One region of the Bradyrhizobium sp. SZCCHNR2028 genome, then DNA from elsewhere that is predicted to be linked to it. Evidence: predicted binding sites of a transcription regulator. Region 1 holds the regulator's gene; each other region holds the start of a gene.
What was found. Region 1 encodes PhoB, which activates phosphate uptake and scavenging genes when phosphate is short. Its sites were predicted from a motif close to TGTCATNNANCTGTCAT; they were not measured.

Region 1 (3,883 bases):
CTCTGTGCCGCGATCTCGCGCCGCACGACCGCCTCGAACTGGCTCGCGGGGGCGGCGAACATCAGCCGGGTCTCCTCGTGGAACGCCGAGAAGATGCCGACCACGGCCGGCTCCCCGCCGACCTCGGCCAGGATCGGCGAGCCCGAATAGCCGAAATTGGCCAGGCAATGCACTGTCAACAGCCGGGCATCCCCGGTCATGCCGGCGCTGCAATTGCGCTGGCCGGTCGGCGAATAGCGCCGCTCCTGGCCATAGCCGATCTCGGAGATGGTTCCGGCCGTGGTCGCAGCCGCGAGCTCCTCGCGGGTCAGCGCCTTGACCGCCACCGGCTTCGACGGCAGAGCATCCTTCAGCACGATCAGCGCCCAATCGGCGGGCGAGCGGTCGAGCGACCATCTGTCGTGCCGGGTCGGGACGAAATCGGGCGCCACGATCAGCTTGTCGGCGACCGACGATGCCGCCGGCGTGCCACGGTTCATGCCGGCCAGGAAGCGGACATTGCCGGGGCTGACCTGCGCCACGCCGTTGAAGACGCAATGCGCGGCGGTGAGCACGACGCGCGGCGCCACCAGGGTGCCGGTGCACCAGCCGCCGCTCGAGTATTGCGCGACGGTGACGACGCCGATCGACGACGCCGGCCAGGAGGTGGGATCGACGACCTCGCCGATGTGGCGATCGAGCCCGAGCAATTGCTCCGGACGCGGAGTGGCAATGCCCGCATCCGCCGATTCCGGTTTCGGCTGCCAGGACGCAATGGCGCTCTGGGCCTGGACGCGCTGCGGCTCGGTCAACCTGACCCGCTGCACGTCGCGGCCGGCCGATCGCACGCCACTACGGCCCGCCATCACCAGCCAGGCATAGCCCTGCACGACGTCCTGTTTCACACCGCGGCCGTCGAGCAGCATCAGGCCGAGCATGTATTGCGACTGGGCGAAGCCCTGCGCCGCCGCGCGGCTGAACCAGCGACTGGCTTCGCCGTAGTTCGAGGCAACACCCTCGCCATTGACGTAGGCGATGCCGAGATGATGTTGCGCGACGGCGAGCCCCCGATCGGCGGCCTTGCGGTACCAGGCCAGCGCCTCGCTCGGATTACGCGGCACGCCCCAGCCGAACGCCTGCATGAAGCCGACGTCGAACTGCGCCCGCGCATCGCCCTTGGCGGCCAGCGGCAGCAGCCGTCGCATCGCCGCCGCATGCTGCCCGTTGCCTGCCGCCGCGACCGCGTCCTCGAGCTCGGCGGCCGGGGCGCCCGCCAGGCTGCCGAGCAGCACGGCAAGAGATATGATGATGGTCTTGATCAAGGGCGTCCGCTGGGACCGAAACATCGTGACGGGCCACGAAGCAGACACGATCAAGACGGCGGCGGCGTGGCGGAAAGCGGACCGCGATCTCCTCAATCGGGCCCGCTCGCGCCTCACACCTTCTTCATCCTCACGCCCATCGCCCTTACACCTGCTCGCTCTTGGCGAAGCGATCATCGAGCGCATAACCGGCGCCGCGCACGGTGCGGATCGGGTCCTGCTCGCGGCCGGGATTGAGCAGCTTGCGCAGGCGGCCGATATGGACGTCGACGGTGCGCTCGTCGATGTAGATGTCGCGGCCCCAAACGCTGTCGAGCAGCTGTTCGCGGCTGAACACGCGGCCGGGGTGCTCGAGGAAGAATTCGAGCAGGCGGTATTCGGTCGGGCCGAGATCGATCGGCCGCCCCGAGCGCGCCACGCGGCGTTTCTCGCGGTCGAGCTCGATGTCGCCATAGGACAGCACGGTCGCCAGCCGCTCCGGGCTCGCCCGCCGCAGCAGGCCTTTCACGCGCGCCAGGAGCTCCGGCACCGAGAACGGCTTGACGATGTAGTCGTCGGCGCCGGTGGCGAGTCCGCGCACGCGCTCGCTCTCCTCGCCGCGCGCCGTCAGCATGATGATCGGCAGTTGCCGGGTCTCGGAGCGCGCGCGCAGGCGGCGGCACAGCTCGATGCCGGAGAGGCCCGGCAGCATCCAGTCGAGCACGACGAGATCCGGAACGCGCTCCTTCAGCCGCGTGTCGGCCTCGTCGCCGCGCGCCACGGTCTCGACCTCGTAGCCTTCGGCCTCGAGGTTGTAGCGCAGCAGCGTCGTCAGCGCCTCCTCGTCCTCCACCACCAGAATTCGGGCGCCCATGTCTGAACCGTCTCTCTTAGTTACCGGGAATCGTCGTCGCGAAGCTCGTCATGTCGCCCTTCGGGCGCTTGTCCATGATCTGCTGGCCTTCGATCATATAGAATACAGTCTCGGCGATGTTGGTCGCGTGATCGCCGATGCGCTCGATGTTCTTGGCGCAGAACATCAGGTGGATGCAGAACGAGATGTTGCGCGGATCCTCCATCATGTAGGTCAGGAGCTCGCGGAACAGCGAGGTGCAGATGGCGTCGACTTCCTCGTCGCCCTTCCACACCGTCATCGCCGCCGGCAGGTCATGCGCGGCATAGGCGTCCAGCACCGTCTTGACCTGCGACTGCACCAGATCGGTCATGTGCTCGAGGCCGCGGATCAGCTTCAGCGGATGGAAGTCGCTCTCCAGCGCCGCGACGCGCTTGCCGATGTTCTTGGCGAGGTCGCCGATGCGCTCCAGATCGGTCGCCACGCGCATCGCGCCGACGATCTCGCGCAGGTCGACCGCCATCGGCTGGCGACGGGCGATCGTGAGCACGGCGCGCTCCTCGATGATGCGCTGCAGCTTGTCGACCTCGGCGTCGGTGGCGACCACCTTCTGGCCGAGCGCGATGTCGCGCCGCACCAGCGCATCGACGGAATCGACGATCAGCCGCTCCGCGAGGCCGCCCATCTCCGATACCAGACGGGTGAGGTCCTGCAGATCGCTGTCGAACGCCTTGGCGGTATGTTCACTGGCCATGATGATCTCCTGAAGACAATGTCGTCGGCGTCAGCCGAACCGGCCGGTGATGTAATCCTGGGTCCGCCGATCACTCGGCGAGGTGAAGATCTTGCTGGTGTCGTCGAACTCGATCAGCTCGCCGAGATACATGAAGGCGGTCTTGTCGGAGACGCGCGCCGCCTGCTGCATGTTATGCGTCACGATGGCGATCGTATAGTTTTCGGCGAGCTCCTGGATCAGCTCCTCGACCTTGGCGGTCGAGATCGGATCGAGCGCCGAGCACGGCTCGTCGAACAAGATCACCTCCGGCCGGACCGCCACGGTGCGCGCGATGCACAGCCGCTGCTGCTGGCCGCCGGACAGCGACAGGCCCGAGGCGTTGAGCTTGTCCTTGACCTCGTTCCACAACGCGCCGCCGCGCAGCGCCTTCTCGACCCGGTCGTCCATCTCCGACTTCGAGATCTTCTCATAGAGGCGGATGCCGAAGGCGATGTTCTCGTAGATCGTCATCGGAAACGGCGTCGGCTTCTGGAACACCATGCCGACCCGGGCGCGCAGCAGATTCAGATCGAGCTTGGGATCGAGGATGTTGGTGTTGTCGAGCATCAGCTGTCCGGTCGCGCGCTGGCCCGGATAGAGATCGTACATCCGGTTGAAGATGCGCAGCAGCGTGGACTTGCCGCAGCCGGACGGGCCGATGAACGCGGTGACGCGGTTGGTGCCCAGCGACAGGTTGATGTTCTTCAGCGCGTGATGGTCGCCGTAGTAGAAGTTGAGGTTGCGCGCGGTCACCTTGGCCGGCGCATCCGGAAGCGCCTTGCCGTGAAGAGCGTGATTGGGCTGACTGACGGAGACGGACAGTTCGGTCATTTGGTGTTCCTCTCGGCGCCGAGAATGCGTGCACCGATGTTCAGGGCGAGCACGGCCAGAGTGATGAGAAGGGCTCCGCTCCAGGCCAGTTGCTTCCAGTAGGCATAAGGGCTCTGGACGAAATTGTTGATGGTGACGGGCAGG
Region 2 (3,883 bases), 370 kb from region 1:
CCAGCCGGCCGGACGCGATCACAGCGACGACGCGGGGGCGCAACGGTACGCGGTCGTCGACCAGAATGATATCGGCGCGGCGGCCCTCGGCGAGCATGCCGCGGTCCGCCAGCCCGGCTGCGCGTGCAGGGCCGCCCGAGATCAGATCCCAGGCGCGCGCCAGCGGAAGAACGCCGTCGGCCGCAAGCCGGTACGCTGCCAGCAGTGGCGCGGGATAGTAGTAGTCGGAGGCCAGCACCGAGCAGAGGCCCTTGGCGATCATGTCGCTCGCCTTCGTCCACCCGGTATGGCTGCCGCCACGGACGACGTTGGGCGCGCCGAATACGATCGCGTCGCCCCCTTGAGCGGCCTCGCGCGCGGTCTCCTCGTTGACCGGAAACTCTGCGATGGTCACCCCCTGGCTGCGAAACGCCTTGCGCATGGCCGGGCTGTCGTCGTCATGCGACAGCATGCGGACACCAGCCTTGCGTGCGATGTCGGCCAGCCGCGCGATCGAGGCCGGAACGGCATCGGCGCGAGCGGCGATGCGCGCAACCAACCGGTCGAACTCCGCGCCGGGCAAGCCGGTGCGGTCGACCATGCGCTGGCGCTTGTGCGGCTTGTCCAGACTCGCCACCGTCGAATCCATGTGGTCGTTGAAGGCGAACAGGTCGACGCGCCGGTCGGCGAGCCACCGCCCGACCTCCTCCTCGTCGTCGAGATTGAAGGTCTCGTGGCGCAGATGGAAGCGCGTGTCGGCTGCGAGCCGCGGGCGCAGCGCTTCGATCGATTCGAGTAGGCGCCGCGCATTGTCGGCGCTGCGCAGGCCCGGCTCCCATGACCAGGTCGTCGCGTGAAAGACCGTGGTGATGCCATTGCTGATGGCCTGGCGGTCGCTGTCGATCAGCGCAACGTCTGTCGGGAAATCGACCCCGGCGCGCGGCATCATCTGGCGCTCGAACGCATCGCCGTGGATGTCGACGATGCCGGGGAGCACGGTGAGCCCCTCCACATCGAGTTCGAGACCCGACCGGCGTCCCGGTGTCCCGATGCCAGCGATCACGCCGCCGGATATGATCAAGGAAGTGTCTACGAGGTCGGTATCGACGAGGCAGCGGCCCCGCGAGATGGAGATATCGGTCATGGGGCGGCACTCTGCCGCACCGCGACGCGCGCGTCGAGGGCAGCCTCGTATTTGTCGAGAAACGCAGTGATCGCGAGCTTGCGGAAATCCGGCAGCGCCGCGCGCAGCGCCTCGTGATTCCAATCCCACCACGCCAGATCCAGCAGCCGCTGCTCGACCTCGCGCGGAAACCGGCGCTTGATCGGCCGCGCCGGATTGCCGGCGACGATGGTATAGGCCGGAACGTCCTTGGTCACGATGGCTCCGGCCGCCACGACCGCGCCGGTGCCGATGTTGCGGCCCGGCAGCACGATCGCGCCATGGCCGATCCAGACATCGTGTCCGATCTGGACATGATGCTCTCTCCGCCAGGCGAAGAACTCCACATCGTCCGGCTCTCCTGGAAAATAGGCGCTGGCGCGATAGGTGAAATGGGCCTGCGTCGCCCGCTGCATCGGGTGGTTGCCCGGATTGATCCGGGTCATCGCCGCGATCGAGCAGAACTTCCCGATCGTCGTGTAGGTGATCTGGGAATCGTTGACCACATAGGAGTAGTCGCCCATCGTCACCTCCTGCAGGATGGTGCGGGCGCCGACCTCACAATAGGCGCCAAGCGTCACGTCCTGGAGCTTGGCCGAAGGGTCAACGGTTGGTTCAATTGAAAGCGACTTGCCGGCCATCTCACGTCCTGACTCTACTCTCTACATCTGTGAAGGTGTCGGATCTCCCCTATGACAGGCGCGTGACATCTGCATGACTGCAACCGGCGTGTGGACGAGTGCGGCGCTGCGGTGTCGCTGTCACATAACTGTAGAATCCAGACGCTAGCGATAGGCCAGAGCGAGGCGTCTGGAGAATTCAATGCTGGTGGTGGATGGCCTGACGTGCCGTTTTGGCATGAAAGCCGCAGTCGACAATGCATCCTTCTCAGTTGCACCCGGCAGCTTCGTCGGCGTGATCGGGCGTTCCGGAGCCGGCAAGTCGACCCTGCTGCGGTCCATCAATCGTCTGAGCCCGGTGAGCGGCGGCCGCATCCTCTTCAAGGATCTCGATGTGACGGCGCTGCGCGGCCGCGATCTGCGGCAGTGGCGTGCGCGCTCGGCGATGATCTTCCAGCAGTTCAATCTGGTCGGCCGATTGGACGTGCTGACGAACGTGCTGATGGGGCGACTCGCCGAAATCCCGTCGTGGCGCTCGCTGGCGCAGCTCTGGCCGGCGGAGGATGTCGCCATGGCGCTGTCCGCGCTCGAGCAGTTCGACATGGCCTCCCTCGCAGCGCAGCGCGCCGATCAGCTCTCGGGCGGGCAGCAGCAGCGCGTCGCGATTGCGCGCGCGATGGTGCAGAACCCCGAGATCATTCTCGCAGACGAGCCGATCGCCTCGCTCGATCCCCGTAACACCAAGATCGTGATGGACGCGCTGCTGCGCATCAACAAGCATTTCGGCATCACCGTCGTCTGCAATCTGCATTCGCTCGATCTGGCGCGCAGCTATTGCGATCGCCTGATCGGCATGGCGACCGGACGGATCGTGTTCGACGACGTGCCGTCGGCGCTGACGGCGCAGATCGCACGTGAACTCTATGATCTCGAGGCGGACGAGGTGATGGGTTCGATCCATCCGGCACCGGCGGCAACGGTGCCGGCACTCGGCGAAGCCGCCGTAGCCTGAGATGCGGATTTCTGCAAGCTCGAGCTTCCGCATGGCGCGGGGGCGAGACCTGTTACTTACTGCAACAAGAGGGCATGTTATGATCAATCGTCGCATCGTTCTGGCGGGCGTCGCTGCGCTGGCTTTCACGGCCTCGGCGTCAGCCGAGGACTGGAAGGCGAAGTATCCTGAGCTGACCTTCGCCGTGGTCCCGGCAGAGAACGCCTCGGGTGTCACCGAGCGCTGGACGCCTTTCGTGAACTATCTCTCGAAAGAGCTGGGCGTGAAGGTGACGCTGCGTATCGCCAACGATTACGCGGCCGTGATCGAAGGCCAGCGCGCCGGCAACATCCACATCGCGAGCTATGGCTCGGCGTCGTTTGCCCGCGCCCGGCTCACCGGCGTCAAGACCGATGCCTTCGCCAACGACATCAACTCCGACGGCAGCACCGGCTACTATTCGGTGTTCTTCGTCAAGGCGAGCAGCCCGTACCGGAAGGTCGAAGACCTCAAGGGCAAGAATCTCGGCCTCGTCGATCCGAACTCAACGTCGGGCAACAACGTGCCCCGCTTCGAGCTCAACAAGATGGGCGTGACCGACGCCGAGACGTATTTTGGCAAGGTTGTCTTCACCGGCAGCCACGAGAACGCGGTGCTGGCCCTGTCTCAGGGGACTGTCGACATCGCGGCCAACCAATGGACGAGCGACAACGATTCGACGTTGGCCCAGATGCTGACCAAGGGCATGCTGAAGAACGCTGACGGTTCGCCGATGAAGAAGGACGACTTCCGCATCATTCACAAGTCGGCGCCGATCATCAACGGCCCCTACGCCTACAACACGGACCTGCCGGACGATCTGAAATCGGCGATCGCCAAGGCCTTCTTCGATGCGCCGATCAAGGACAAGGCCGCCTTCGACCGTCTCTCCGACGGCCAGAAGAAGGGCTTCCACCCTGCCACGACGAAGGACTGGGACGGCACGATCGACCTGATCAAATTCGTCGACAGCCTGCGCAAGAAGGCGTCCTGATCGACGATCCATCGATGGTGAGCCGGGTCCCGTGGGGCCCGGCTCGTCCGTTGAAGAATCCCTCACACGTCCGAACCAAGAGCAGCACGAAGCCGATG
Region 3 (3,883 bases), on a different contig from region 1:
CAGCCGCAGCAGCAGGTTGTTGTGGGGCCGCTCCCGGTTCAGCGTGGTCACACCCTGGCTCAGCATCGTCATCCCCTGCGCGCAACGCATGTGCGTGATTCGTGCTCCTTGTGTTCACAAGTGCACCGACACACGAACTCTGATATGCTGCCTTGGTTCCAGGAACCCGCCAGCGCACTCAAGAGGAGACGCCGGCTGCGGCGCCCATCCCTCATCCTGGAACCCGCAGATCCCATGACCAGCTCGCAATCAGGCGTGCCCGAGCTTTATCAACATGTGCTGGTCGTCGAAGACGACCCCATCATTGCGCTCGGATTGGAAGACACGATCACCGACCTCGGCGTTCCCGACATCAGGATCGCAGCCGACGTCGCGACCGCGCTCGCCATGATCGCGGAGCGCGCCCCGCAATTCGCATTGCTCGATGTCGGCCTGGTCCGCGAAAAGAGCTTTGCGATTGCCGAGCGGCTGACGGCGCTCGGCATTCCCTTCGCCTTCTCCACCGGCTATGGCGCCGACCGCGTGCCGGCCGCGTTCGCCGACCGGCCACGGCTGCCGAAGCCTTGCCCGACCGACGCGCTGGAGGCGGTGCTGCGCCGACGCGACTAGTTGCCGTCGCAGCACGCGATCGTCTTGCCGCCGAACAACGACAGCTCAGCCGAGCTTCGGATCGAGCGTGGTCGACCACAGCGCGACGTCGGCGCGATCGCGCAGGGTCACGGTCATCTGGCCCGTGGCGCCCTCGATCTTGACGTGGCCGAAGAACTGCATGCCGGCCGATGGCGGCAGGTTCTGCTTATCGAGGCCCGGCGCCTTGATGAACCGCACCTCGGGGCCGAAGGTGTTGTCGAGCTCGTTCGGACCGAACGTGCCGGCATGCAGCGGACCGGAGACGAACTCCCAGAACGGCTCGAAGTCCTGAAACTGCGCCTTGTTCGGATCGTAATAGTGCGCGGCCGCGTAGTGCACGTCCGCCGTCAGCCACACCGTGTTCTGGATCGGCGCCGTCTTGATGAAGCGCAGGATCTCGGCAATCTCGAGCTCGCGGCCGCGCGCCGGGCCGTCCCCTTGGGCAACCGCTTCCGAGCCCTTCTTGTTGGCCGCGTCGTCATAGACGATGATGCTGAGCGGCATGTCGGAGGCGATCACCTTCCAGGTCGCGCGCGAATTGAGCAGCGCCTGCTTCAGCCAGCGCATCTGCTCCGGCCCGATGAAGTAGGACGCCGGACCATATTTGTCCTCGAGATTGGGACCGTTGGCGCCGCGGTAGCTGCGCTCGTCGAGCACGAACACGTCGAGATGAGGGCCGTAATTGATCGTGCGATAGACGCGCCCCGGCTCGATGATGCTCTCGCGCATGGGATACATCTCGTGAAAGGCGCGCGCCGCGCGGGCCGCGAGCAGCTGGATGTTGCGCTCCTTGTAGCTGGCCGGCAGCTCCTTGGAGGCCGACCAGTTGTTGGTGACCTCATGATCGTCCCACTGCACGAAGATCGGCACCTCGGCATTGAAGGCGCGGACGTTCTCGTCGAGGAAATTGTATTTGTGAGCGGCACGGAACTCGTCGAGCGTCTCGGCGACCTTCGCCTTCTCTTCCACGGTGAGATTCTTCCACACCTTGTTGTCCGGCAGCTTCACCTCGGACTTGATCGGACCGTCGGCGTAGATGGTGTCGCCGGAGTGCAGGAAGAAGTCCGGGCGGTGCTTCTTCATCGTCGAGAAGGTGAACATGCCGCCATCGTCGGGGTTGATGCCCCAGCCCTGCCCCGCCACGTCGCCGCCCCAGACGAACGAGACGTCGCGCCTGTTGCCGGGCGCGGTGCGGAAGCGGCCAAGCGCGGCCTCGCTTTCGACCGCGACATGCGAAAGGTCGCGGAACTTGACGCGGTAGAAGATGTCCTGGCCGCTGGGCAGACCGTCGATCAGCATCTTGGCCGTGAAGTCGCTTTCCGGAAGTGCGGCGACCGGAGGCAGCGTACGCGCGTCCTTGAACGACTCGGTGGTCGCCACCTCGACCAGCATCTGCGACGGCCGGTCGGCACGCGCCCAGACCACGCCGCCATCCATGCCAACGTCGCCGGACTGCACGCCATGCGTGATCTGCGGCCGGTCGGCGGCGCGGCTCAGATAGGGCATCGCCAGCGTCGTGACGCCGGCTGCGGCGGCTGTCGACAGGAAGCGGCGGCGGGACAGGGCTGTGCGCGGTCGAGGAATGCGAAGCGTCATGCGGATCTCCTGGTCGGATCGCGCGCGGGAGCAGGCGCGAGCCACGGCCCGGCAGACCTAGAAAAGATTGATGACGCTGGAATTACACGCGGCGTCTTGGGCAGTGCGCGACACCGCCGCAAGGGGAGCGTGGCAGACCTCAGGTGCCGGCGGCACGCAACTGCGCGCCGGTTCGCTGCAGATTGGCGGGCATGCTCATCAGGATGAGCTTGCGATCGGCGACCGCGTTGTGGAACTGCTCGAGCGCGATGTTGAACGCGGTCAACGCCGCGTGCTCGATCGCGCCGTCCTCGAAGCAGGTCAGCGTGTTGCGCAGGATCTCGTCGGCCTCGGCCTGGAGCTGATCGAGCTCCTCGGTCGAATCGCACTTGCGCGCGATCGTGATCATCTCCAGCAGACGATCGCGCAGCGAGGTGTTGATGGTGCGTTCGTCGCGCTTGAGATAGCCGGCGAACCACGCGCCGGCCGAGCCCATCGCCGAAAGCGCCATCAGGCTCCACCAGATGTAGTCGCTGTAGCGGTCGAGGAAGGTCTTCTCCTCGCCGTCGACGAAGGCCGCCGCGCCGGGATGGACGGGGATCGCGGCGTCCTTGTCGGTGTCCGGCGTCTCGATCTTGGCGGCAAGCGGAAATTCCGACATCAGCTGCTGGCGCACCGAGAACAGCTGATGCGTGAACGTCGAGACCGTCGATTCGGCGAGGCCCTTGCGTGCCACGATGTGGTGATTGAAGCTGATCGTCTTCACTTCATCTTCAGGGCGATCGGGCGCCCCGCCGAACGCGCCGGCCGGAATCTCGGTGGCCTCGTATTCGGGATGGTTCTGTGCGATGGCTCCGGCGGAATCGATGGCCAGGAAGGTGGGGGGGCCGCCCTCCTTGGTGGCGGCTGCGATCGCATCCGCCGTGATCTTGCTGTTGATGGGACCGGCCGCCAGATAGACATCGGCCCTCTGGCTTCGGACCGCTTCGGCGGCCTCGGTGATCGGGAATTGGACGATCTCGACCTTGCCGGGGTCGACGCCATATTGGCGCAGGATGACCTTCAGCAGGTTCGCGTTCGCCGGCGTCCGGCCGATGATGCCGACTTTGTGGCCCGCGAGCTGCGAGATCTTCGTGATCTTGGCGCCACCCTTGCGGCTCTTGCCCTTGCCGGACGAGGGCACCCAGAGGACGACGACGTTCTTGCGCAGCGTCGCTACCGCCTGTGCGTTCTTTGGGACCTCGAGGTCACCCCGCACGATCGCAAGGTCCACCTTGGCGGCGGCCAGCGCCTGCGCGCTCTCGGCGGCGCCCTCGGTCGGAACCGGCCGCAGCCTGACGGAGGCGTGCGACTGGGAAAAGGCCTGGGTCAGGGCCTGGACGACCTTCAGGTCGTCGCTGTTGGGCGGACCGACCGCGATCTTGAGCACCACGGGACGCATCGCAAAATAGTAGGCACCCGTCAAAGCGCCGACGACCGCGAGGATCCCGGCGATGACGATGAACACGGCAGGGCGCATCCGTGAGCGCTGCGCTGGCGTGGTCTGAGTATCTACCAGATTCCCGTCCTCCGGTGGTCCCAGGCCCGGGCGATGCCACAGGCGGCTTCGTCTGGCCACGTCGTCCTTCGATAGAGTTGAACTGTAGCAAATTTCTTGTCCGCCCGGCGTGACATCTGC
Region 4 (3,883 bases), on a different contig from region 1:
CGGGTGTTACGGCGCTCGCCCTTGGCCTTGACCTGGCCCGCGAGATTGATGGCGCCACCAAACAGCAGCAACTTTTCCGTCAGCGTCGTCTTGCCGGCGTCCGGATGCGAGATGATGGCAAAGGTGCGCCGGCGCGCCACCTCGTCGGACAAGGCGGTGCGGGCGGGCTGTTCGGTCGTGACGGCAGTATCGGACATGAGGCGGCAGGCGTCGTTTCAGGCCAGAGAGCGGGCGATTTACGGGAAAGGCGCGGGATCTCGGCCGCCGCGCGCCCTCCATATAGGCGTTTTGCACCGCAACTCCAACCGGCGAGTTGAGCCCGGCCGGGCCGATCCGGATCAGTGCCGGAGCACCGACACCAGCCAGAACGTCAGCGCCGCGACGATCGCCGCGGCCGGAATCGTGAAGACCCAGGCATAGACGATCGATCCGGCCACGTTCCAGCGCACCGCGGAGGCGCGGCGGGCGGCGCCGACGCCGACGATGGCCCCGGTGATCGTGTGGGTGGTCGAGACGGGCACGCCGAGGAAGGTCGCCAGGAACAGCGTGATCGCGCCGCCGGTCTCGGCGCAGAAACCCTGCATCGGGTTCAGCTTGGTGATGCGCAGGCCCATGGTGCGGACGATGCGCCAGCCGCCCATCAGGGTGCCCAGCGCCATCGCCGCCTGGCACGACAGCACGACCCAGAACGGCACCGTGAACTCGTTGCCGAGATGGCCCTGCGAATACAGCAGCACGGCGATGATGCCCATCGTCTTCTGCGCGTCGTTGCCGCCATGGCCGAGCGAATACAGCGAGGCCGAGGCGAATTGCAGGATGCGGAAGGCGCGGTCGACCGCGAACGGCGTCGAGCGCACCGAGGCCCAGGACACGATCGCGACCAGGACCATCGCCAGCACCAGCCCGACCAGCGGCGACAGCACGATCGCGAGCACGGTCTTCGACAGGCCGCTCCAGACGGCGGCCGAGATGCCGGCCTTGGCGACCCCTGCCCCGACCAGGCCGCCGATCAGCGCGTGTGAGCTCGACGAGGGAATGCCGGCCGCCCAGGTGACGAGGTTCCAGACGATGGCGCCGACCAGGGCGGCGAAGATCACCTGGGCGTCGACGATGGCGGGATCGATGATCCCTGTACCGATGGTCTGCGCGACGTGGAGGCCGAACACCGCGAACGCGACGAAATTAAAGAATGCGGCCCAGAACACCGCATATTGCGGCCGGAGCACGCGGGTCGAAACGATGGTCGCGATCGAGTTGGCGGCGTCGTGCAGGCCGTTCAGGAAATCGAAGGCGAGCGCAACGGCGATGAGGCCGACCAGGATCGGAAGGCCGAGTTGAGCGTCCACGGCGCGGCCCTACCCTAGACCTGTTCGATCATGATCGAATTGATCTCGTTGGCGACGTCGTCGAAGCGGTCGGCGACCTTCTCCAGATGGTCGTAGATCTCGGCGCCGACGATGAAGTCCATGGTATTGGCCTTGCGGTGCTTGAGGAACAGCTCCTTCAGCCCGATGTCGTGGAGGTCGTCGACCCGGCCCTCGAGCTTGGTCATCTCCTCGGTGATCGCGGTGATCATCGGCACGTTCTGGCCGATCGCCTGCAGCAACGGCAACGCGCGGCCGATCAGATTGGCGCAATCGACCAGCAAGGTGCCCATCTCGCGCATGGTCGGCTCGAACTCTTTGACCTCGAACAGCACCACGGCCTTGGCGGTCTGCTGCATCTGATCGATGGCATCGTCCATCGAGGTGATCAGGTTCTTGATGTCGCCGCGGTCGAACGGGGTGATGAAGGTGCGGCGGACCGCGGTCAGCACTTCGCGGGTGATGTTGTCGGCCTCGTTCTCGAACTGGCTGACGCGCTGGCAGTGGGCGAGGATGTCGTCACCGCCCTGCAGCATGTCCTGCAGCGCATGGGCGCCCTGAATCACCACCTTGTTGTGGCGGGCGAACAAATCGAAAAACCGCTCCTCCCGCGGGAGGACGGCGCGAAACCAGTGCAGCATGGGACGAGATCCATCCATTCCGAAACGGGCCAGGGCCGGCCCGTCACAGAACTGTCATACTCCGGATCGCGCACCAGCAGAAGCGGTGGCCGGTTCATCCACCGCTTTCTGCCCTTTCGACGATCTCTTTTCAGATCAACGGCTTAAAGGGACCGTTTGAACAGATGGGCGATTTCGCCGACCACGCCGCGGCGGAAGGTGAGCACGCAGGCGACGAAGATCACGCCCTGGATCACCGTCACCCACTGGCCGAAGCCGGACAGATATTGCTGCATGCCGACGATCACGAACGCGCCGACGACGGGGCCGAACACGGTGCCGAGCCCTCCGACCAGGGTCATGAGCACGATCTGCCCCGACATCGCCACCTCGACGTCGGTCAGCGAGGCGTTCTGGGCGACGAACACCTTCAACGCGCCAGCCAAGCCGGCCAGCGTCCCGGATAGAATGAAGGCGAGCAGCTTGTAATGGTCGGTCTTGTAGCCCAGCGAGATCGCCCGCTGCTCGTTCTCGCGGATTGATTTCAGCACTTCGCCGAACGGCGAGTTGATGGTGCGGAAGATCAGCAGGAAGCCGGCGAGGAAGCCGACCAGCACGACGTAATAGAGCACCGTCGGCCTGGACAGGTCGAGGATGCCGAACATCCGCCCCTGGGGAATGCCCTGGATGCCGTCCTCGCCATGGGTGAACGGCGCCTGCAGATAGATGAAATACAGCAGCTGCGACAGCGCCAGCGTGATCATCGCGAAATAGATGCCCTGGCGGCGGATCGAGATGTAGCCGGTGATCACCGACAGGACGAACGATCCGGCGACGCCTGTGAGGATGCCGAGCTCGGGCGGCAGCCCCCACACCTTCAGCGCGTGGGCGCTGCAGTAGCCGGCCGTTCCCAGGAACATCGCGTGGCCGAACGACAGCAGGCCGCCATAGCCGATCAGGAGGTTGAAGGCGCAGGCGAGCAGCGCGAAGCACAGCGCCTGCATGACGAAGAACGGGTACAGCCCGGTCCACGGTACGATCGCCAGCAGCGCCGCCATGATGACGAACACGATCATCTCGTCGCGCATCGCGCGCGGGGTGATCGGCAGGGTCGTGTCGGTGATGGATGTCATGTCAGGCCGCCCGTCCGGTCAGACCCGTCGGCTTCACCAGCAGCACCAGGACCATCAGAACGAAGACCACGGTGTTGGAAGCCTCGGGATAGAAATATTTGGTCAGTCCCTCGATCACACCGAGCAGGAAGCCGGTGATGATCGAGCCCATGATCGAGCCCATGCCGCCGATCACGACCACCGCGAACACCACGATGATGATGTGCTCGCCCATCAGGGGCCGCACCTGGTTGATCGGCGCCGACAGCACGCCGGCGAGGGCCGCGAGCCCGACGCCGAGGCCGTAGGTCAGCGTGATCATGCGCGGCACGTTGATGCCGAACGCCCGCACCAATGTCGGATTCTCGGTGGCGGCGCGCAGGTAGGCGCCGAGCCGGGTGCGCTCGATCAGGAACCAGGTCGCCAGACAGACGACCAGGGAGAATATGACGACCCAGCCGCGATAGACCGGCAGATACATGAAGCCGAGATTCATGCCGCCACGGAGCTGATCCGGGATCGCATAAGGCAGGCCGGACGAGCCGAAGAAGTTCTGGAACACGCCCTGGATGATCAGCGCCAGTCCGAACGTCAGAAGCAGTCCGTAGAGATGGTCGAGCCCGGCGATCCATTGCAGCATGGTGCGCTCGAGGATCATGCCGAAGACGCCGACGATGATCGGCGCCAGCAGCAGCGCCCACCAGTAATTGATGCCGCCGAGGTTGAGCAGGAAATAGGCGCAGAACGCGCCCATCATGTAGAGCGCGCCATGGGCGAAATTGATGAT

Region 2: phnC (phosphonate ABC transporter ATP-binding protein) is a predicted target of PhoB. The motif match lies at 1,834-1,850, and genes of this name have one in related genera.
Region 3: QX121_RS10360 (alkaline phosphatase D family protein) is a predicted target of PhoB. The motif match lies at 2,297-2,313, and genes of this name have one in related genera.
Region 4: QX121_RS23965 (DUF47 domain-containing protein) is a predicted target of PhoB. The motif match lies at 2,047-2,063, and genes of this name have one in related genera.

The regions. Positions count from the first base shown of each region.
Region 1 is NZ_JAUHJF010000002.1:183,291-187,173, reverse strand. Features, by position in the region: gene QX121_RS04020 (trypsin-like serine protease) at 1-1,301, opposite strand, end outside; gene phoB (phosphate regulon transcriptional regulator PhoB) at 1,447-2,154, opposite strand; gene phoU (phosphate signaling complex protein PhoU) at 2,171-2,887, opposite strand; gene pstB (phosphate ABC transporter ATP-binding protein PstB) at 2,918-3,739, opposite strand; gene pstA (phosphate ABC transporter permease PstA) at 3,736-3,883, opposite strand, start outside.
Region 2 is NZ_JAUHJF010000002.1:556,881-560,763, forward strand. Features, by position in the region: gene QX121_RS05835 (alpha-D-ribose 1-methylphosphonate 5-triphosphate diphosphatase) at 1-1,123, opposite strand, end outside; gene QX121_RS05840 (chloramphenicol acetyltransferase) at 1,120-1,782, opposite strand; gene phnC (phosphonate ABC transporter ATP-binding protein) at 1,964-2,773, shown strand; gene phnD (phosphonate ABC transporter substrate-binding protein) at 2,853-3,785, shown strand; gene phnE (phosphonate ABC transporter, permease protein PhnE) at 3,881-3,883, shown strand, end outside.
Region 3 is NZ_JAUHJF010000005.1:26,081-29,963, reverse strand. Features, by position in the region: gene QX121_RS10370 (Crp/Fnr family transcriptional regulator) at 1-66, opposite strand, end outside; gene QX121_RS10365 (response regulator) at 235-609, shown strand; gene QX121_RS10360 (alkaline phosphatase D family protein) at 655-2,226, opposite strand; gene QX121_RS10355 (TAXI family TRAP transporter solute-binding subunit) at 2,366-3,712, opposite strand.
Region 4 is NZ_JAUHJF010000017.1:72,351-76,233, reverse strand. Features, by position in the region: gene QX121_RS23975 (peptide chain release factor 3) at 1-197, opposite strand, end outside; gene QX121_RS23970 (anion permease) at 339-1,346, opposite strand; gene QX121_RS23965 (DUF47 domain-containing protein) at 1,361-2,005, opposite strand; gene QX121_RS23960 (branched-chain amino acid ABC transporter permease) at 2,149-3,117, opposite strand; gene QX121_RS23955 (branched-chain amino acid ABC transporter permease) at 3,119-3,883, opposite strand, start outside.